DNA from 3 places in the Ensifer sp. 22460 genome. Region 2 is predicted to be linked to each of the others. Evidence: riboswitches for the same ligand, from Rfam matches in the RefSeq annotation. Region 2 holds a riboswitch; each other region holds the start of a gene.
The links. A riboswitch is a leader RNA that binds a small molecule or an ion and turns the genes downstream of it on or off. The one in region 2 is predicted to bind cobalamin.
Positions count from the first base shown of each region.

Region 1: linked by a shared signal. The riboswitch ahead of cobU (bifunctional adenosylcobinamide kinase/adenosylcobinamide-phosphate guanylyltransferase) and the one ahead of bluB (5,6-dimethylbenzimidazole synthase) in region 2 are both predicted to bind cobalamin.
Region 3: linked by a shared signal. The riboswitch ahead of ACTJKM_RS24310 (DUF1636 family protein) and the one ahead of bluB (5,6-dimethylbenzimidazole synthase) in region 2 are both predicted to bind cobalamin.

Region 1 is NZ_JBQENZ010000022.1:99,516-106,672, reverse strand. Features, by position in the region: gene cobW (cobalamin biosynthesis protein CobW) at 35-1,099, opposite strand; gene cobU (bifunctional adenosylcobinamide kinase/adenosylcobinamide-phosphate guanylyltransferase) at 1,103-1,627, opposite strand; cobalamin riboswitch at 1,990-2,211, opposite strand; gene ACTJKM_RS24735 (adenylate/guanylate cyclase domain-containing protein) at 2,455-4,686, shown strand; gene ACTJKM_RS24730 (class I SAM-dependent methyltransferase) at 4,727-5,353, opposite strand; gene ACTJKM_RS24725 (cobyric acid synthase) at 5,506-6,963, opposite strand.
Region 2 is NZ_JBQENZ010000008.1:30,980-38,136, reverse strand. Features, by position in the region: gene ACTJKM_RS11975 (acyl-homoserine-lactone synthase) at 1-476, shown strand, start outside; gene ACTJKM_RS11970 (DUF2865 domain-containing protein) at 604-1,710, shown strand; gene bluB (5,6-dimethylbenzimidazole synthase) at 1,767-2,462, opposite strand; cobalamin riboswitch at 2,509-2,720, opposite strand; gene ACTJKM_RS11960 (SDR family oxidoreductase) at 2,862-3,674, opposite strand; gene ACTJKM_RS11955 (phytanoyl-CoA dioxygenase family protein) at 3,762-4,955, opposite strand; gene ACTJKM_RS11950 (LacI family DNA-binding transcriptional regulator) at 5,060-6,079, shown strand; gene ACTJKM_RS11945 (sensor domain-containing diguanylate cyclase) at 6,054-7,157, opposite strand, start outside.
Region 3 is NZ_JBQENZ010000022.1:23,496-30,652, forward strand. Features, by position in the region: gene ACTJKM_RS24295 (bifunctional aspartate transaminase/aspartate 4-decarboxylase) at 1-267, opposite strand, end outside; gene aspT (aspartate-alanine antiporter) at 327-2,015, opposite strand; gene ACTJKM_RS24305 (DUF1330 domain-containing protein) at 2,536-2,829, opposite strand; cobalamin riboswitch at 3,045-3,260, shown strand; gene ACTJKM_RS24310 (DUF1636 family protein) at 3,366-3,779, shown strand; gene ACTJKM_RS24315 (ABC transporter ATP-binding protein) at 3,856-4,662, shown strand; gene ACTJKM_RS24320 (ABC transporter substrate-binding protein) at 4,659-5,612, shown strand; gene ACTJKM_RS24325 (FecCD family ABC transporter permease) at 5,616-6,683, shown strand; gene ACTJKM_RS24330 (DUF924 family protein) at 6,913-7,157, shown strand, end outside.

The DNA of each region.
Region 1 (7,157 bases), on a different contig from region 2:
TTCAATGCGTTAGATCATTTCATTCAATGAACGATCAGACGAGCGCAGCAATCGCAGCGCGAACCGCCGCCTCGTCCATGTCGTGCAGGCCGATGACGACGAGACGCGTGCCGCGCTTTTCGCCGGCCGCCCAGGCGCGATCGTAATACTGGTCGATGCGGGCACCGACCGCCTGGATCAGCAGGCGCATCGGCTTGCCAGGCACATCGGCAAAACCCTTGAGACGCAGCACGTCGTGCTCTGATATCACGCCCTTGAGGCGATCGATGAAGGCGGCCGGATCGGCGATGGCGCCGAGCTCGACGACAAAGCTGTCGAACTCGTCATGGTCGTGCTCCTCGCCCGCCTCATGCTCCATCTCGTGATGCGACTTGCGGTTGGCGATATCGCTTTCGGTGCCGACGCCGAGGCCAAGCAGGATGGCGGCGGCCACCTCGCCGTTCTTCGCCTCGATCATGGTCGGCTTGCGGCTGGTGCGCGAGGAAACCTCGTCGCGTACCGCCTTGAGGCCGGACGCGTCGATCAGATCGGTCTTGTTGAGCACGATCAGGTCGGCAGCGGTCAACTGATCCTCGAACAGTTCCTCGATCGGGCTTTCATGGTCGAGATTGTCGTCCTCGACGCGCAGCGCATCGACCTTGTCATGGTCATCGGCAAAGCGGCCGGCGGCAACGGCAGCGCTGTCGACCACGGTGACGACGCCATCGACGGTGACTTCACTGCGGATATCCGGCCAGTTGAAGGCGGCGATCAGCGGCTGCGGCAAAGCCAGGCCCGAGGTCTCGATGATGATATGATCCGGGCGGTTTTCGCGCTCGAGCAGCTTGGTCATGGTCGGGATGAAATCATCGGCCACGGTGCAGCAGATGCAGCCATTGGTAAGTTCGATGATGTCGTCCTCGCTGCAGGCCTCCGCACCGCAGCCCTTCAAGACGTCGCCGTCGACGCCGAGATCGCCGAACTCGTTGATGATCAGCGCGATGCGCTTGCCGTCGGCGTTCTGCAACAGATTGCGGATCATCGTCGTCTTGCCGGCGCCGAGGAAGCCGGTGATGACAGTCGCCGGGATCTTGCCGTGGCTGGTTCTCGCAGTGGTCATTATTCAACCCTTCATTTTCAGCGGCAAACCGGCCGCGACAAAGTAAACTTCAGCGGATTTCTCCGCAACGATCTGGTGAAGCCGGCCGGCATGGTCGCGAAACTCGCGCGCCATGCGGTTCTCGGGCACAATGCCGAGGCCGACCTCGTTGGAAACGAAAACGAGGCGCGCCTGCGCCTGCGGCAGGTAGGCGGCGAGCGCTGCGAACTCCGCCTCGATGTCGCGCTCCTCGAGCATGAGATTGGTGACCCACAGCGTCAGGCAGTCGATCAGCACGACGTGATCGGGATTATCGATGCGACTGAGGATGCCGACGAGATCGACCGGCTCCTCATGCGTCGTCCAGCCTTCGCCGCGGCGCATCTTGTGATGGTCGATGCGCGCGCGCATTTCGTCGTCCCAGGCGCGGCCGGTGGCGACATAATGTTTGGTGAGACCGGACGCTTCGACGAGCTTCTCGGAAAAGCTGGATTTGCCGGAACGGGCGCCGCCGAGGACCAGAACGGGTCCGGCGCTGGGATTGCTCATCGCGACCGCGCCAAGGTCAGCGGCAGATGGCAACAGCCGTTCGACGCGCCGGCGGCGCGTTCGGGAAAGTATCTGAGAGCCAAAACAACCTCCGTGATGGCGTTGGAGACGACACGTCTCCTCGGGCGGAATGCCCATGTCGGGTGGCAGGTCTCCTGGCTCACGGCGTCACGAGGCCCCACATCGCCTCGCTCAGAATGGACGAGGTTCCGATGTCAGGACCCGAGCGGCCCGCCTCACCTTCCCGGCGCTTTCCGGTGCCACAGCGAACCTTTGCGCGTCGTCTCCGACGCGCGGCGCTGTGGGCGGCTTCGTGAAAGGCGGACGATTCGTAGAAGAAGAGGCGTCCAACCCGGCTGATCACGATGCCACGCCAGTGGCTTTTCCGGCTCGATCCCGACCTGCTTCGATTGCCCCATGCAATCGGCTGACAGCCCGATTCTGAACCCGATGGCGAACCCTGACCGTTCTACAGTCGCGGGGTCGGCTGCGATAAGGATGCCCGATTTGGGTCCATCCGTCACATTCCCAATTATTCCCCCCGATCGCCACGACAAGGGGGAACCATCCAACATCCGATGATTAGGAAGCGGGCGCCGCAAAGTCAATCGACGCTTGCGACACCTCCCCGGCCGACTTGCGTCGCGCGACGATTTGTCGAGCGCGAAGCCGCACCGGACATTAGGCGAATGGCAGATCGCGAACGAACATATTTTAGCAATTACAGATGTTGCGTTAAACTGCAGCGCCGCGCGTCCTATGGACGCGCAAAGGTCGCTGAACCATCCCGCAACCGACCCGAGGGGCTTCGTTTATCCGGTAGGCACATGGAACGCAGGCTCGCCGCCGTGATGATTGCCGACGTTTGCGGCTATGGGCTGCTTACCCAGGCCGACGAGGAGGGTACCTGCGCCCGCTTTCAGGCCGACCTGCACGAACTATTCGAACAAAGCATCGAGACGCATCGCGGCCGGTTGATCAAGACCATGGGCGACGGCCTGCTGGTCGAGTTCCACAGCGTCGTCGAGGCGGTCCGATGTGCGGTCGAGGTGCAGCGCGCCAAATCTGAAAGTCGCGGCGTGGACGCGGGGCGGCTGCAATTTCGCATCGGCATCAATCTTGGCGACGTGATCGTCGAGGGCGACGACATTCACGGCGATGGCGTCATCATCGCCGAGCGCCTGCAGAGCCTGGCCGAACCGGGCGGCATCGTCATCTCCGGCACCGCCTATGACCAGGTCGAGAAGCACCTCGACGTCGGTTTCGTCTTTCTCGGCGAGCAACGCCTGAAACACGTCGAAAAACCGGTTCGGACCTACCGTCTCTGGCTGGACGAAGCCCACGCCGGCAAGCCGAAGGCCAAAGCACACCGTGGAAGACGCTGGGTCGCGCTGGCCGCGGCATCTGCCCTGGCATTCGCAGCCGCCGTCGGTGCCGCCTGGTGGCGCCCGTGGCAGCCGCCTGCCGACATCCGACCGGCTCAGGCCGTGGACTTCAGCCAGGCAGACAAGCCCTCGATCGCCGTGCTTCCGTTTGCCAATGTCAGCGATGACCCCAAGCAGGAATTTTTCGCCAATGGCATGACCGACGGCCTTATCACCGAACTGGCCCAGATCTCCGGCCTGTTCGTCATCGCGCGCAACTCGACGTTCACCTACAAGGGCAAGTCGGTGACAGCCAGGCAGGTGTCGGAAGAGCTCGGTGTCCGATATGTGCTTGAAGGCAGCGTCCAGCGTGCCGGAGAGCAGCTTCGCATCAATGCTCAGCTCATAGATTCCCTTGATGGCGGACACGTCTGGGCCGGAAAGTTCGACGGATCGCTCACCGACGCCTTTGCGCTGCAGGACGAAGTGATGCGCGGCATTGCCGAAGCGCTTGCGTTGCGGCTGGACCCTGACCAGCAGATGGCCTTCGGGCGCAAGGAAACGGCCGTGCCGGCGGCCTTTGATGCGTTCCTGCGCGGCTGGGAGCATCACCGGCGCACCACGCCCGAAGACTTCGCGAAGGCACTGCCCTACTTCGACCAGGCGATTGCGCTCGATCCCGCCTATGGACGTGCCTATGCCGCCGCAGCCATGGTCTATGCGCGCATTTATCTGTGGCGCTGGCACTATCAGCTGGGCATCACGCGCTTCGAGGCGCGAGCCAAGGCGCGGCAGTTTCTGCGGATGGCGCAGAAACATAAGACGGCACTCACCTATCAGGCAGCGGCCCTCCTTGCCGAAGCGGATTGGCGGCATGCCGACGCGCTCGCAGACCTTAAGGAAGCGATCGCGCTGGAACCCGGCGACTCCTGGAGCTACGCATTGACGGCCTTCGTGCTGACATCCGCCGGCCGGCCGGCGGAGGCCCTGCCCTATATCCGCACGGCGATCCGCCTCGATCCGCACTCCCCGTCCTTCTTCCTGTACGTCCTCGGCCTGACGCAGTTCAGCCTGGAGGATTTCGAAGCGGCAGCGGCAGCGGCGAAAAGCAGTATCGCACTCAACCCCCAGGATGACGGTCCTTTCCTTCTCCTTGCCTCTGCCGCCGGACATCTCGGTCACCGCGCGGAGGCTGAGGCGGCAGTCGCCCGCTACGACGCGCTTCGCATCAGCCGTGGCGGAACGCCCGTCTGCATTTCAGAGCGCCCGCCGCTGGACCTGGCGCAGCCGCATGCCAGCGAGAAGCTCTATCAGGGACTGCGTCTGGCGGGCGTGCCTGAGACCCTGATGAACACCGACGTCAGCATTCGCGACAGGCTGCCAGCCGATGAGCTCCGTTCGTTGTTCTTCGGGCACCGGTTGCGTGGACGCATGCTGGATTCGGGCGAGGAACAAGAAGCTGTCGTTTCGCCCGAGGGCATCGCCACCTTGACGGGAGACTGGGCTTCGCTCGGCGCCGGCAGGATGAGCAACGTCGAGGTCCGGTTCGAGAAGGACGAGGTTTGTTTCCTGTGGCTGAAAACGACGAACCTTTGTGGGGTGGTCTCGCGGAACCCCGGAGGACTGAGCGCCCGGGAAAACGAGTTCATCTGGTACCATGGCGACAGAGCCTTCACCTTCTCGCAGGTGCGCTAGCCATGGCAGAAGCGACGCAGGCGCCAAACCGGTTGCGGCCCTAGTGCGTCACCCGCTGCAGCACGCTGAACTGGAAGGCCTGGGTCGAATTCCACGGGGTCGTGTGCTGGTGCTTGACATGCTCGACAAGCCGGAAGGACGGTCCGATCACTTCGGCGAGTGCCGCCGGATCGTAGCGCACCACCGGTAGGCCACTGCAGCGCTCCGGACCATCGGGCGCGAAGGTGGCGATAACCGCGTACCCGCCAGGCGCGACGGCCGCCGTCAGGCGCTCGATATAGGCAGCCCGGTCGTCCGGATCGGTCAGGAAATGAAAGGCGGCGCGGTCGTGCCAGATGTCGTAGGTCCGATCCGGCCGCCACGCGGTCACATCGGCCGCAACCCAGTGGACCGCGTCGGCCCGCAGCCCGAGCCTTGCCCTGGCGGCATCGAGCGCCGCCGGCGACAGATCGAGCACCGTAACTGATTTCATGCCCTCGTCGAGCAGCGCATCCACCAGCCGCGAGGCGCCGCCGCCGACATCGATCAGCGACGCGGTGGCGATCGTCACGTGCCTGCGGATGAGATCGAGCGAAACGGCGGGCGCATCTTCGAACCAGCTGACCCCCGCTTCGCCTTTCGATTGATAGGCTTTGTCCCAATGGGCTCGTCTGGTTTCGTCCTGCATTGCAACACCTGTCTCCGAGCGCGCGGCCGTAGTTGAGCGCTCCTTTCTTCCCAGTGAATTCTACAGCGGAACGGTGGAAGATGCTGGGGTTTGAGGCTGGTCCCTTCTGTCGCCCGGATCCCGACGATCTCCGCTGACGCCCCCTTCTTCGGCTATCTGCCAAGCAGCCCGTCCAGCCAGCGCCGGTCGAGTACCGCCTCCAGCTCGCCGGCGACATCGTCAAGCGCCGCGTCCACCGACTGGCGGTAGTTGCTCGCCCCGCCTTCGATGCCGAAACTCTGCAAAAGTGCTGTGCGATAGGCGTCGCTCGTGAACAGCCCGTGCAGATAGGTGCCCATCACCCGGCCGTCGGCAGAAAGCGCGCCATCCGCACGGTTGTCGATGCGCACCGAAGGCCGGTCGCAATCGGCCCCTTGCGTCTTGCCCAGGTGGATCTCGTAGCCCTCAAGCGCCACGTCATGCTCCAGCGACCAGGCGCGGCTGTTGCGCACCGTCTTTTCCGGCGCCATCTCGGTCTCGACGTCGAGAAGCCCGAGGCCCTCGACGGCGCGCTCGCCGCCTTCGATACCGAGAGGATCGGTCACGCGCCGGCCGAGCATCTGGTAGCCGCCGCAAATGCCGATGACACGGCCGCCGCGGCGCACATGGCGCTCGAGATCGCGATCCCAGCCTTGCGCCTGAAAATCGATGAGGTCGCCGATGGTCGATTTCGACCCGGGGATGACGACGAGGCCGGCATCGGCGGGGATCGGGTTGCCCGGCCGGACGAAGACGAGATCGACCTCCGGCTCGGCGGCCAGCGGATCGAGGTCATCGAAATTGGCGATTCGCGACAGCACCGGCACGGCAACCTTCAGCGCCCGTCCCTCGCCGCGCGTCAGTTTCTCCAGCACGACCGAATCTTCTGCCGGCAGCCTGGCTGCTGCCTTCAGCCATGGCACGACGCCGAAACAGGGCCAGCCGGTGAATCGATTGACGGCGGCGGTGCCATCATCGAACAGCGTAACGTCACCGCGGAACTTGTTGATGAGGTACCCGGTGACCATGCGCCGGTCCTCGTCCGAAAGGATCGCATGGGTGCCGACGAGCGAGGCGATCACCCCGCCGCGGTCGATATCGCCCACGAGCACGACCGGCACGTCGGCGCGTGTCGCAAAGCCCATATTGGCGATGTCGCCGGCGCGCAGGTTGATCTCGGCCGGCGAGCCTGCGCCCTCCACGACCACGAGATCGGCGCCGACCGAGATCTGTTCGAAGCTTTCCAGCACGGCGCCAAGCAGCTTCGGCTTCAGCGCCTGGTACTCCCGGCCTTTGGCCTGCCCCGCCACCTTACCCTGCACGACGATCTGGCTGCCGACATCGGACTGCGGCTTCAGAAGCACCGGGTTCATATGCACGGACGACGGCACGCGCGCGGCCAGCGCCTGCAGCCATTGCGCCCGGCCGATCTCGCCGCCGTCGTCGGAAACGGCGGCGTTGTTCGACATGTTCTGCGGCTTGAACGGCCGGACCTTTAAGCCCTGATTGGCGGCGAGCCGGCAGAGCCCCGCCACCAGTACCGATTTTCCGACATCCGAGCCGGTTCCCTGCAACATGATCCTGCGTGTCATGCGGCCATCGGTAACACTGAAACGGTCAGCGGCAAAGGTCTGTTTCGACACGATTTCGCCGCAATTGAGCGAGGCTTCTCACGCATTGTTTCGGCCTTTCGCAAGGCTTGTCGAAAATGCCGCGGCTGGTAGCCAAAATGCGACATCACGTGGCGAGTTTGGCATTCATTTTGTTGCGGCGCACACCTATATCA
Region 2 (7,157 bases):
TGTCCTACGCTCCCGACGGCCGGCTGCGTGGCTCGCTGAGGCTGCTGCCGACGCTCGGTCCCAACATGCTGGACGATACCTTCCCGATCCTGCTCGGCGACAATCCGGAAATCCGCAGCGCCTCGGTGTGGGAATCGAGCCGCTTCTGCATTGAGCCTGAGATTTCGCAGGACCGCGCCTCCAATCAGGTGACGATCGCCGCCGCCGAGTTGATGTGCGGTGTCGGCGAACTCGGTCTCGCCTCCGGCATCAGCCACATCGTCACGGTCACCGACGTGTTCCTGGAGCGCATGTTCCGCCGCATGGGATGCCCGGGCGAGCGCATTGCCGAACCCCATCGCATCGGCTCGGTCTTCGCCGTTGCCGTCGCCTGGGAAGTGACTAACGACCTGCTTCAGCGCATGAAGGCCATTGCCGCCATCGAAGGCACCGTTCTCGAACGCCCGATGTCGCTCGAAACCGCCCGCGCCGCTTGAATGCCATCGCCGGCCGGAGCCGTTAACGCAAACCGCCGCTTGTCGTTGCACGATCACCGACAAGCTCTATGATGGAGGTGAAACAGGAATTGCCGCTGGCAGCCGCCCATATCAGAAGGCCGGCATCATGCGGCAGCAGGAAGAGACTTCGCCCGTGTTCCCGCGCTTGAAACACGTCGCTGTGGTGCTTGTGCCGCTGGCCCTGGTCGGTGCCGATCCTTCGCTGGCATCGACCGTGTGCGACCGGCTGAATACCCGGCTTGCGCAACTGCCCGACATGGTCGCCACCACTGCGGATGCCCGGGACTATGCCAGCGCCATCTCACGACAGAATATCGAGCTGCGCCGGGCGAAGAACGACCGCCGCCGCGCGGGCTGCGGTGGCGGCAGCGTTGTCGTCTTCGATGGCGGCGACCCCGACAGCTGCGGGGAGCTCGACAGCCTCATCGCCGAGATGGAAGACAATCTGCGCATGCTGAAGTCGGAGCGCGAGCAGATCGTCGCCGGCGGCAGCGAAGACAGTCGCCGCCGCATCCTTGCCGCGCTTGAAATCAACGGCTGCTACGGCGACAGCGAAGAATTCGCGAGCGTCGAGCCCGAAGAGCCCGAAACGCACCGCAACATCATTGCCGACCTGCCACCTGACGACGCCTACGGGCCGATGCTCGGGCATGGCGAAGACGGCTATGCGCCGCAGGATGGCTACTATCGCGGAACACTCAGGACCATGTGCGTGCGCACCTGCGACGGCGCTTTCTTCCCGATCTCCTCGGATGCGACGCCGGCCGACTTCCCGCGGGACGAACAGGCCTGCTGGGCGCGCTGTCCTGGCGCCGAAACCGAACTCTACTTCCACGATATCAACACGGAAGAGAGCGAACAGATGGTCTCGGCCGTGACCGGGTTACCCTATACCGAAATGCCCAATGCGTTCGCCTATCGCACACGCGGCATCAGCAAGCCCGGCATGTGCGGCTGCCAGATACCGCAGACTGCCGCAACCTCACCGAAAACGACCGGCACCAAGATCGGCGACGATCAGTCATCCATCGTCGTGATCGAAACCAAGAAGCCGGCGGATACCACGACCGCCACGGCGCCGGCCGAGGAGAGGCCTTACGACCCGTCCAAGAGCAAGGTGCGCGTCGTCGGTCCGACCTTCCTGCCGCAGGAAGAAACCTCGATCGACCTGAAGCACCCGAAGGGACCGGCCTATCAACCGGTCCAGAACTGAACCCGGCGCCGCCTTAAAGCGCGTCGCGATCGCTGCGCACTTTTGCGCGACGGGCTTTAGGAACTCTCGCTGCAGTTCCCCCAGCCTTCCTCAAACACCAGTTCTTCCAGCGGCAGGCGTTGCCGCCATCCCTTCACCGCCAGTTCGGGCTGCTGGTAAAGGCGATCGACATAACCGAGGCAGAGCCAGGCGACGATCTCGATATGATCGGGAATGCCGAGGATCGCCTTGATCTCCGCCTCGTGAAAGATACTGACCCAGCCGACGCCAACGCCTTCGGCTCGCGCCGCAAGCCACAGGTTCTGCACGGCACAGACCGTCGAATAGACATCCATCTGCGGATTGTGCGTCCGCCCGAGAACGACGGCGCCGCCGCGTGTGCGGTCGCAGGTGACGCAGATGCTGAGCGGTGCCTTGCGAATGCCTTCAAGCTTCAGCGAGCGGTATTTGGCCTGCTGCTCTGCCTCGAACATCAAGGCGGCCTCATCATTGGCGCGGTGAAACGCCTGCCAGACGCGCTCGCGCGTTTCTGCCCCCCGCACCAGTACGAAATTCCAGGGCTGCATGAAGCCAACCGACGGCGCGCTGTGCGCCGCGGCAAGCAGGCGTTTCACCAGATCGTCGGGAAGAGGCTCGGCCAAGAATTCGTCGCGCACGTCGCGGCGTGTTTCGATGGCGCGGTAGACGGCCTCCCGCTCGTCCGGCGAAAAGGCACCGGCAGCCGCAAGGCCGCCCTTCTGTTCAGTCAGCATCGTTCGATCCCCAACAATGCGAAAACCTCCCGCCGTCCGCGCGGGGTTCGGTCTATCTCGCCAGGCCGGTCTTCTGACTTCGGTTCAACCGGTCGCCTCACCTTCCCAGATCGATTGAAGATCCAGTGGCAAAGCCTTGAATCAATTCAAGGCACTTCTAGAGGCGACCGTCCCCGTCACAGCGTTGGGCACGTTCCGGAATGACACCGGATTCCCGATTCTCCCGCTCGCGCGGGCACCTGACGGCGTCATAAGGGCACAGCCGCCAAGGAAAGACAAGCGCCCGTCAGAGCGGGATGAGGAAAAGTGCGCGCGGTTTTCCGCCCGCATTCCGCTCTAACTTTTGAGGATCGATCACGTTTATGATTTTGGGTCGATCCGACCCAAAATCATCGTGATCTAGAGCGGCGCCACCGGATGCGGCGAACCGTCATAGCCGCCCCAGACCGACTGGTCGAAGCAGATCACCGATCCGGTCATCAGCCCGGATTCCGCGGAAGACAGATAGGCGCAGGCGCGCGCCACCTCCGCCGGATCGACGAGCCTGCCGAAGGGTTGGCTGGCGGCCGCCTTTTCGAGCCAATCCGCGGCAGCGCCGTGAAATTCGCGCTGGATGCGGTCCTCGCCTTCGGAAGCCATCCAGCCGATATTCAGGCCGTTGACGCGGATGCGGTTGCGCAGAAGCGCATAGGCAGTGTTCTTGGTCAGCGTCTCCAGAGCGCCTTTCGACGAGCAATAGGCCGCAATGAAGGGCTGCCCGGCCATTGCCGACATCGAGCCGATATTGACGATGGTGCCTTCCGTTTGCTCACGCCGCATCACCTTCACCGTCTCCTGCATCAGGAAAAACGGCGCCCGCACGTTGATGGCGAACATGCGGTCGAACAGTTCCGGTGTCGTGTCGAGGATCGTGCCGCGATCGGTGATAGCGGCGGCATTGACCAGCGCATCGACCCGGCCGAACTCCGCATCGCAGGCGGCAACGACCTTGCGCGCGTCGTCAACCTTTTCAAGATCGGCCTCGACATAGACCACTTTCGCGCCGCTGGCCTTGCCGATTTCTTCGGCCTTCGCCTTTCCCTTTGCGGCGTTGCGCCCACAAATGACGATGCCTGCCGCACCGCGTTCGGCGAATAGGCCGGCGATCGTTGCGCCCAGCCCTTGCGTGCCGCCGGTGACGATGGCGATCTTGCCTTCCATTTGTCCGCTCATTGAAATTCCTCCCTCGGATGATCGTGTAAAACAGGTGCGGCCCCGGGCGAAACGCTCCGGGAGCCTGTCGGATGTGCTGTCGGACCGTCAGCTCAGCTTGCGCTTCGCCTGCGCGTCGAGTGCGGCCTGAAAATCCTGCTCGCTCGTTCCTGCGGTCAGTGCCTCGCGCATCAACTGCGCCTGGGTCTTCGGCGCCAGCCCGCCAAGCGGCGGGTCGCGGTCGAGATTGGTTGGGAAGGAATAGCCCTCGGAGCAGGACGCGATGGCATTGGCCGCTTCCGCATCGGTCAGCTTGCCCTTCGCCAGCAACGCCTTCAAGGCCGGGTAGAGCGTCGCGCTCATCGTCAGCCGATCGACCGTTTCCATCGCCCGGCCAAAGGCCGAGGACACCTGCAGCAGGTTCGCCACGCGGCGGATGTCGGTGGAGCGGTTGTTGCCGGCGGCGTGGAAGAGCGCCGGATTGAAGAAGACGACATCGCCCTTTTCGAGCGGGAGCTGGACATGGTGCTCGTCGAAATAGGCCCGGAACTCCGGCCGATTGAGCGCCAGATAACCCGGCACATAGGTCTGGCTATAGGGCAGGAACAGCGTCGGCCCGCTTTCAAGCGGCATGTCGCAATGGGCGACCGCCCCTTGCAGGGTCAGCACCGGCGAAAGCTTGTGAACATGCGCCGGATAGCGCTCGATCACCGCGGCGGTCTGGAAGCCGAGATGGTAGTCCCGGTGCGCCGATTGTGCCGCGCCGCCCGGATTGACGCGGTTCACCTGCGCCGTCATCTGGTAATTCGGCCCGAGCCAAGCTTCGCTGACAAGCGCGATGATGGCATTGCCATAATAGGCTGCAAAATTTTCCGGCGCCTTCAGGCAGTGCTTTTCCAGCGAGTTCCAGATGCGATCATTGGCGCCGGGCTTGGCAAAATGATCGCCGCCGCCGCTGCTGGTGCGATGCTGTTCCTCGATGATCTCGTCGAAGACGGTGCTCGCGACATCCACCGCGGTGGTATCGGCAAAGGCGCGCTTGAAGACCGCCACACCCGGGCCGGTCGCCAGCGCCTCACAGATTTCGGCAAGCACCGCCCGCCGCGCCTCGGCATTGCCGCAGGCTGCAATCAGCTCGGCGCTGTTGTAGATCAACACGTTCTGGTCGCAGCTTGAAGCATAGGGATAGTCGGCCAGGTTGGTTCGGCGCTCGACCTCCGCGCGGAACGCCTCGATATCGCAGGCCGCTTCGGTGAGCCAGACACGCTCGATCCGCTGCCTCGCACTGTTGTCGGTCTTCATCCCGTTTCCTCCTCCGGAACATCTTGATGGACACGACTATAGGCGGCGGCAAAACATGATATAGAGCAAGAATCCATCAAAAATCCATCAGGAGAGCAGCGGCGGTGGCCCATCCCTTTCTGGTCAAGGACATCGCCTTTCAGGCCGGTCTCAGCACCGCGACGGTCGATCGCGTGCTCAACGAGCGCCCGGGTGTCCGCCGCCAGACCATCGCCAGGGTTCGCGCGGCCATCGAGGAGCTGGAAAAGCAGCAGGCGGGGCTCGACATTCAGGGCCGCAAGTTCGCGATCGATATCGTCATGGAGGCGCCGGAGCGCTTTACGGATGCGGTACGGCGGGCCTTCGAAAGCGAAGCCATGACGCTGGCGCCGACGATCTTTCGCTGCCGTTTTCACTTCGCCGAGACCATGCGCCCGCAGGACATCGTGCAACTGCTCGACCGCATACGCCTGCGCGGAACCGACGGGCTGGTATTGAAGGCGCCGGATGTGCCCGAGATCGTTGGCGCCGTCGCACGCTTCGAGACAGGCGGCATTCCCGTCGTGACGCTGGTGACCGACCTTCCCAACTCCCAGCGCACCGCCTATGCGGGCGCCGACAACCGGGCGGCCGGAGAAACGGCTGCCTATCTGATTGGCGAACGCTTTGCAGGTGCCGCGGCCACGGTCCTCGTGACGCTATCCAGCGGCCGCTTCCGCGGTGAGGAAGAGCGCGAAATCGGCTTTCGCCGAGTGTTGCGTCAGCACTATCCGACAATCAGGATCGTCGAGATCAGCGAGGGGCATGGTCGCGATAGCGAAACCGGCGCGCTGGCGGACGCAGCGCTCGCCGCCAACCGCGACATCAATGCCGCCTATTCGATCGGCGGCGGCAACCGCTCGGTGCTCGCGGCCTTCGATCGTCTCAACCGTGACTGCGCGCTCTACATCGCCCATGATCTCGACGATGACAATCTGGCGCTGCTGCGCGCGCGGCGCATTCATTTCGTCCTGCATCACGACCTGAAGACCGACGCGCGCACGGCCTTCCGCACGATCATGCTTTACGGCCGCGTGCCGTCCGCCGCAGTCGGCCCTCAGCTTTCTGCCGTGGTGGTCATCACGCCCTATAACGTACCGGAGTAGAAAAATCGCCCGGGCCGCTTGGCCCGGCGGTTGGCTGCTCGCCGGAGGTATCGTCCGGCAGCACCGTATCGTCAGCGGTCTCGACGCGGTTACGGCCACGTCGCTTGGCAAGATAGAGCGCCTCATCTGCCGCCAGCAGCAAGGCACGCGCGGTCAAACCATGGCGCGGCGCGAAGGCGATGCCGGCGCTGCCGCCGACGACCAGCAGTTGGCCGTTGAACGCAACCGGTGTCTGCGCATCGGCGACAAGACCAGTCGCAAGGCTCCGAGCGTCGGTCTCGCTGCAATCGCCGAGGATGATTGCAAACTCGTCGCCGCCGAGCCGTGCGACAGTACCCTTCGGGCCAGCGCGGTTGCGGAAGCGCTCGGCCATGGCGACAAGGACAGCGTCGCCTGCCGCATGACCATAGCGGTCGTTGACCGCCTTGAACGCGTCGAGGTCGGCATAGACGAGTGTGAACGGGTGCGTCTTCGCCCGCAGCAGCGCCGCCGCCAGCATGTCGTCGAAACCGCTGCGATTGAGCAGCCCCGTCAGCCGATCGTGCTTGGCGAGGTGCCGGTTGAGCGCCTCGCTCTGCTGCAAGGCGGCAAAGAGCGTCGAGAAGCGGAAGGCGACGAACGCCATCAGCAGGGCTGCGACGATCGCCATCACGATGACGCTCGGCAGCAGTTCGGCACGCACGAAACCACCAGGCGATTGCGGCATCCACGCCGCCACCAGACAGGACGCGTCGGAACAGCGGCCGACCGATGTGTAGACGCTGCCCTTCGGCCGCTCGGTCAATGGCACGAAAGCAAGACCCCGGACGCCCAAACGCGCCGCGATCTCTCGCGTCATCTTGGCCGTCACCGGTCGCACCGAAACCATGAGCACCGGCGCCCGGCGCTCCGCTGGAACGACCAGCGTTTCCGGGATGACCGCCTGCACCACCGCAACGCTCATGCGCCCGTCGATCTCGCGCAAGTCCACGGCGTGGATCCCGGGGACGGACGGCATCAGCGATTGCGGGTCGGGCGTCACGACATCCAGCGCGTAGGAGTCGCGGCTGTTTCTGAGCACGTTATCGTAACGGCGTTT
Region 3 (7,157 bases), on a different contig from region 2:
CGCATGCGCGCCGTCCTGGGGCGGCATGCCGGCGACGCCCGCCTTCGGATCGTAGTAGGCGCGTTTAGCCTCCGTCAGGGCGAACTGGCCGAGCAGGAAGAAGGCTTCGCGGGCGCGCGTTGCCGTCCAGTTCGGGTTGCCGCGGCCGGCATTCAGGAAGGCCTTGGCGGATTTCTGCGAGCTCGTCTTGGCGAGCTTGATCAGTTCGTCCTTGATTTCGAACGGGCTGAGATCGGAAATGCTGTCGTAGAATTTTCTGTCCAACATGATCCACACTCCCTGTGATCTATGAAATTGGAACAATGGTCTCGGTTCGCCGGCGCGCCTCAGGCGAGCATGATGACGATGACGAGGCCGAAGATGGTGAGCAGCGTGTTGCCGATGGCGTAGGGCATGCCGTAGCCAAGCGCCGGCACCTTGCTCTTGGCCGCCTCCTGGATCATGCCGAGCGCTGCGGTCGTGGTCCTGACGCCGGCGCAGGCGCCAAACAGGATCGCCGGGTGGAACTTGAAGACATAGTGGCCGATCAGCACCGAGGCGATCATCGGGATGGAGGTTGCAACGACTCCCCAGATGAACAGCGAAATGCCAACCTCCTGGAGGCCTGCGACGAAGCCCGGTCCGGCGCCGATACCGACCACGGCGATGAAGATGTTGAGGCCGAGCGTGTTCAACAGCCACAGCGCCGGCGACGGGATGCGGCCGAAGGCGGGGTAGGTGGTGCGCAGCCAGCCGAGCACGAGACCGGCAAGCAGGGCGCCGCCGGAGGTGGAAAGCCCGATCGGAATACCGCCGATCGTTATCGTCAGCGCCCCGATCATCGCGCCGATGAACAGACCCCAGCCGAGGAAGGCGATGTCGGTGGTTTCGACCGGGCGATCGGCAAAGCCGAGAGCCTTGATCGCCGCTTCGACGTGCCTCCTGGCGCCGCCGATGGTGACGATGTCGCCACGCTCGACGGTCGTGCCGGGAAGGACCGGGATCTCGACCAGCGAGCGCACGATCTTGCGGGCATAGACGCCGCGCGCCCAATCCATCGTGCTGACTTCGGCGAGTGTCTTTCCGGCCAGCGCCTTGCTGGTCACGTAGACGTCGACGATCTCGGCCTCCGCGTTCAGAAGCTCCTTGTCCTCGACCTCCGTCAGCTTGCTGTCCAGGTTTTCGACGAGCAGGGCGCGCCTGCCCGAGAAGGCGACGACGTCGCCCGGCTGCAGCACGGTGTTGCCATCCGCTTCGATGATCTGATCGCCTCTTCGCAGGCGCTCGACGAAGACGCGAATGCCGGGAAGCAGGTTCTTGACCGGCGTTCCGGTTAGCCCGCTTGCTTCGTCGATCCGATAGGCCCGAAGGCCGAAATCATGATAGGCGCGGGTGATGCCGGGTTCGCTGCTCTCGGTGCCGCCGCCGAGCTTGGCCTCATACTCCTTGCAGGCCGCCGGAAGATCGATGCCGAGAAGTTTTGGGCCAAGCTGGGCGAGGATGATGGCAGAGCCGATCGTGCCCCAGATGTAGGTGACCGCATAGGCAATCGGAATCTGGTCGGCAAAGGTCTTGGCCTGCTCCGGCGTCAGCCCGAGCGAATTGATCTGGTCCGTGGCAACGCCGATCGCAGCCGAGATCGTCTGCGACCCGGCATACATGCCGGCGCCGTAGCCAAGCGGAAGCCCGGCGATCAGCGCGCAGAGATAGGGAACGATGAGGCACAGCACCAGGACAGACAGCGCAAAGGCAATCTGCTTCGGCCCATCGGTGCTCAAGCCGCGCACGAATTGCGGGCCGACACCGTAGCCGACGGCGAACAGGAAGATCAGGAACAAGGTGGACTTCAGATCACCGGAAACCTGGATGCCCAGCTGCCCGATGAGAACACCCGCCAGCAGCGTGGCGGTGACGTTTCCGAGATTGAACCCCGCGACCTTGATGGGCCCGATCAGGAAGCCGATGCCGAGGGCGAGGAAGACGGCGACCGGAGGATAGGTCCGAAGCGTCTCGACGAAGAAGTCAATTGGATTCACTGCCATCCCCTGTAGCAAGTTGCGTTGCCATCACTTCATTTCGGGACCTGCGCGGCTAAGTTGATTTTATCGGTGGCTTGTCGATGCCCAATCCTAGCTTTGGCAATTGTCGCTTCGGCTGCTGATTTTCTCAACGGCCTTGGGGTTACGTGAGCGTAACGTACGTTAAATTTCCGGCTTTTGCGCGCAGTGGGGGCTGATGAGCGCTGCGCGGCACCGGTCCGAAAGCGTCGGGCCGGGCGGTCGTGCGAAGGCAAGTTCGAGAGGGTGGCGGCGCGCCGGTCCCGATGAAGGCACACGGTCCCACCAAGGCGGATTTCGCCGGCTATTCAACTCTGGCGTTGTATTTTTATGTTATCGCATAACGGATGGACATGACGAAACGCCGCATGTCGATGGACCCGGAGCACATGCCCCGCAGTTGCTTCATCCGCGCGCCGCGAAGCTTGAAGTGACGGGGGCGCTCATCCGTTCGTTTCACGAGCAAGGCCGGCAATTGCGGCCAGTCTTGCGCTCCGCTTCAGATGGCGACGCCTTCGAGTGCTATGATCCGTGTCCTGGCACAGCGCTCACGGATCGCCTTCAGGCGCTGATAGTCCGGCGATTGGTACCAGGAGAGCAAGGCTTGCATGTCCGGGAACTCGAGGATGACGAGCCGGTGCGGTTCCCAGTCGCCTTCAAGCACCCGGGTTGCGCCACCGCGGCCGAGATAGCGCCCGCCATAGCGGGCCTCCGTCGCCGGCACCTCTCTTTTGTATTCCTCGAAGGTCGCTGCATCGGTGATATCGACATCGGCGATCAAATAGGCAGCCATGGCAGAGATCCTTTCCCGACAAGCCAAGGAGCAAGGATACGCCGGTCGTCGCCGTCAGGCGAGACTCTCGCCCGCGGCGGCCGGCAGGGTGACTTAGGATCATTTCCTTGTTGATTGTCGTTATGTTATTTTATAACAGTCAGTACATGACGAAACGCCGCATGTTGATAGATCCCGGCCGCCCGACCCCATCGGTTGTATCCGCTGCCGATTCATGCGAGGAAGAGCGCGATGGTGCTGCGTCCGCGACAATGCGGAAGCGGCTGAAAAGGGAACACGGAACGGACGACCCTGACGGGACCGAAACCGTGGCTGCCCCCGCAACTGTGAGCGGACAGCGCATTCACACCATGTCACTGGCCAAAGGCCGGGAAGACGTGGATGCGCCGCGACCCGCGAGCCAGGAGACCTGCCATCGAACCGATCAACCACAACGGACGGGGTGTTCCGATGGAAAAGAACTGGCTTTCGCGCGACGGTTTTCCGTCATCCTGCCGCTTCGCCATCTCTTGCCGTCAGTCCGGCGGAGAGAGAAAATGGCTGAGCCGACTTCAAGACAGCATAAGATAACGGTCTGCACCGATTGCCGCTTTACCGGCGGCCCCTGCATGCCGGGCGCCGAGCTGATAAAGCGGCTCAACCGCAGCATTGCCGCCCTCGGCGCGCCGCTCGATCGTGATTTCTCGATTGCCGGCACGGTCTGCATGGCTGCATGCACGCGCCCCTGCACCATCGCCTTCCAGGCGACGGGCAAGGCGACCTATCTCTTTGGCGACATTTCGCCGGAAGAGGACATCGACGATCTCGTCCGCTTTGCCGCCACCTATGTGGAGCGCGGCGACGGCATGACGCGGGCTGCCGAACGGCCGCGCGAGCTGAAGGGCAAGACGCTCGCCCGCATCCCGGCGGCCATGCTCGTCTCCGAAGACCTTGCGGGCCATTTCCAATGAGCGCGACACGCATGCGCTCAAGCGCCCCTGGTGCGTCCGGGATGGACGCGTGGCGCTGCCGGGGAGGGATCAGACCATGACCTGCACCGCAACAGGAGCCGCCCTTCGCGTTAAGGGGCTTTGCTGGGGGCCGCGCCCGGGGCTGACCCTGGTCGACGACATGGACTTCGCGATCGAGGCGGGCAGCCGGCTTGCGATCCTCGGGCCGAACGGGGCCGGCAAGACCTCGCTTCTGCGCTGCCTTTACCGGGCGGTGCAGCCGAATGCGGGCCGCATCGAGGTCGACGGGATCGACCTCTGGTCGATTTCGGCGCGCGAAGCGGCAAAGACGATCGCCGTCGTGCTTCAGGAAATGCCCGGCGATTTTCCCTTCAGCGTGCGCGACGTCGTGATGATGGGCCGCATCCCGCGGCGAGAGGGGCTCAACGGCTGGACGGACACCGACCGCGAGCGCGTGCAGCATGCGCTCTCCCATCTCGATCTCGCCCATCTCGCCGGCCGCCAGTTCTCGACGCTCTCGGGCGGCGAGAAGCAGCGGGTGCTGATTGCCCGGGCGCTTGCCCAGGAGCCGCGCATCATCATCCTTGATGAGCCGACCAACCATCTCGACATCCGCCACCAGCTCGAAATCCTCGAGCTGTTGCAGACGTTGAAGCTGACGATCGTATCGACGCTGCACGACATCAATCTCGCCGCCGAATTCGCGACTGACGTGGCGATCGTGACGGCGGGGCGGCTCACCGCCTTTGGCACACCCGACGCGGTGCTGAGCCCGCGGGCGCTGTCCTCCGCCTTCGGTGTCACCGCCACCGCCCACAGCACCGCCGTTGCCGGCACCGCCCGTTTCTCCTTTTCACTTCCTCGACAGGGATCCATTTCATGAAGATCAACATTGCCTCCTCTGCCTTCCTGTTTCTCATCGCCACTGCTGTGCCGGCGCTCGCCTATCCGGTCACCGTCAAGAGCTGCAACCGCGAGGTGACCTTCGATGCCGCGCCGAAGCGGGCGATCGCCAACGACGTCAATCTGGTCGAGATGATGCTGGCGCTGAAACTGCAGGACCACATGGTCGGCTACACCGGCGTTTCCGGCTGGAAGACGCTGGATGAAAAGCTGCGCGAAGGTGTGAAGGAACTGCCGGAGCTTGCGGAAAAATATCCGACCAAGGAAGTGCTCCTCAACGCCGACGCCGATTTCTTCTTCGCCGGCTGGAACTACGGCATGAAGGTCGGCGGCGAGGTGACGCCCGAGACCTTGGCGCCGTTCAAGATCGGCGTCTACGAACTGACCGAATCCTGCATCCATGTCATGGCCAGGGAAAAGCCTACGATGGACGACATGTTCGTCGATCTCCTCAACCTCGGCCGCATCTTCGGGGTCGAGGATCGCGCCGAGGCGCTGGTCGACGGCTACCGCCGCCAACTGGCCGCGATCACCGAGGCAAATGCCGGCCGCGAAAAGCCGACGCGCGTCTTCGTCTATGATTCCGGCGAGGAAAAGCCCTTCACATCAGGCCGCTTCGGCATCCCGACGGCGATGATCGAGGCGGCCGGTGGCGCCAACATCATGGACGACGTCGACAAGAGCTGGGTGGAGGTCTCCTGGGAGCCGGTGATCGATCGCAATCCGGAGGTCGTGGTGATCGTCAACTACGGCGAGGTGAAAGCCGAGGACAAGATCGCCTTCATGAAGAACAATCCGGCCTTCGCCACTATCGATGCGGTGAAAAACGACCGCTTCGTGGTGCTCGATTATGTCGAGGCGACGCCGGGGCCGCGCAACATCGACGCCATTGCCCGGCTCGCCAAGGTCTTTCACGGCGAAGGCCTGTAACCGATGCTGGCTGAGGATACGTCGCCTGGTCCCGCTGCCGTTTCGCGGGTGGTTCCCGTTCGGGTGATCCGCGGCGGGGTCGGGGTGTTTGCGGCGTTGCTGCTGCTTCTCCTGACCGTGACCGCGGGCGTGTCGCTCGGCTCGGCGCCGATCCCGGTCACCACCGTCTGGTCGATCGTCGCAAGCAAGCTCGCGCCCGGCAGCGTCGAGGCCTTCTGGTCGGCGGGGCGCGAAAGCATCGTCTGGGACGTGCGCCTGCCGCGGGTCATGCTGGCGGGGCTTGTCGGCGCCGGATTGGCGCTGACAGGCGCCGTGCTGCAATCGGTCACGCGCAATCCGCTTGCCGATCCGCATCTGCTCGGCGTCTCCTCGGGCGGCGCGCTCGGGGCGATCGTCGCACTGCTCCACACCGGAATGATCCTCGGTCTTCTCACGGTGCCGCTCTTTGCCTTTGGCGGCGCGCTGCTGGCAACCGTGCTGGTCGCCTTCGTTTCCCGCGTGCTCGGCACCAGTGCCGATCGCCTGGTGCTCGCCGGCGTCGCCGTCGCGTTCGTGCTGACGTCGATCGGCAATCTCATGATCTTCCTGGGGGATCCGCGGGCGACGCACACGGTGATCTTCTGGATGCTCGGCGGCCTTGGCCTGGCGCAATGGCCGCATCTCATCTATCCGGCGCTCGTGCTGTCAGTCTCGCTCGGCTGGCTGGTCGTCCGATCGCGGGAGATCAACGCGCTTGCCATGGGCGACGAGACGGCGATGACGCTCGGCATTCCCGTGCGCCGCTTCCGTCTGACGCTCTTCGTCGTCACTGCGCTCCTGACCGGGGTCATGGTGGCCTTTTCCGGAGCGATCGGCTTCGTCGGGCTGATGGTGCCGCACTTCGTGCGGCTTTTCGCTGGCAGCGACAATGTGCGGGTCATCCCGCTCTCGGCCTTCTTTGGCGCCTTGACGCTGATCATGGCCGACCTCGTGGCCCGCGTCATCATGACGCCGGAGGACATGCCGATCGGCGTCGTTACCGGCATTGTCGGCGGCATCGCCTTTGTTGCCATCCTCACGCGGCGCGCGTAAGGCGTGCATCGACATTGGGCATGCATGGAAATGGGCCGGTCCGCGCCTATGTCTTAGCGCATGTCTCCTTGAATCGAACTCGATTTAAGGACAAAGACATGCAGAAAATCAAAGTGCTACAGCGACCATTGCGCGTCTGATAAGACGCGCGGCGCTGTAGCGCATGCATGGCTGCCCGATCAGGCCTCGAAAGGGGCAGGACCGGCAGAAGAGCGGTGCGAGGGAGCAAATGACGAACGAAGTTGAAATCTGCACGCCGGATGACGTTTTGAATTTCTGGTTCGGCGAGCTCACCTATGACGACTGGTTCACGATGAGCGGCGAACTGGATAAGGCCTGCATTCGTCGTTTCCAGGCATCACATCTGGCGCTTGCCCGCGGGGTCAGCGAGATCTGGCGGGCAACGCCAGAGAACCGGCTGGCGGCGATCATCCTGCTCGACCAGATGCCGCGCAACATGTATCGCGGCACCCC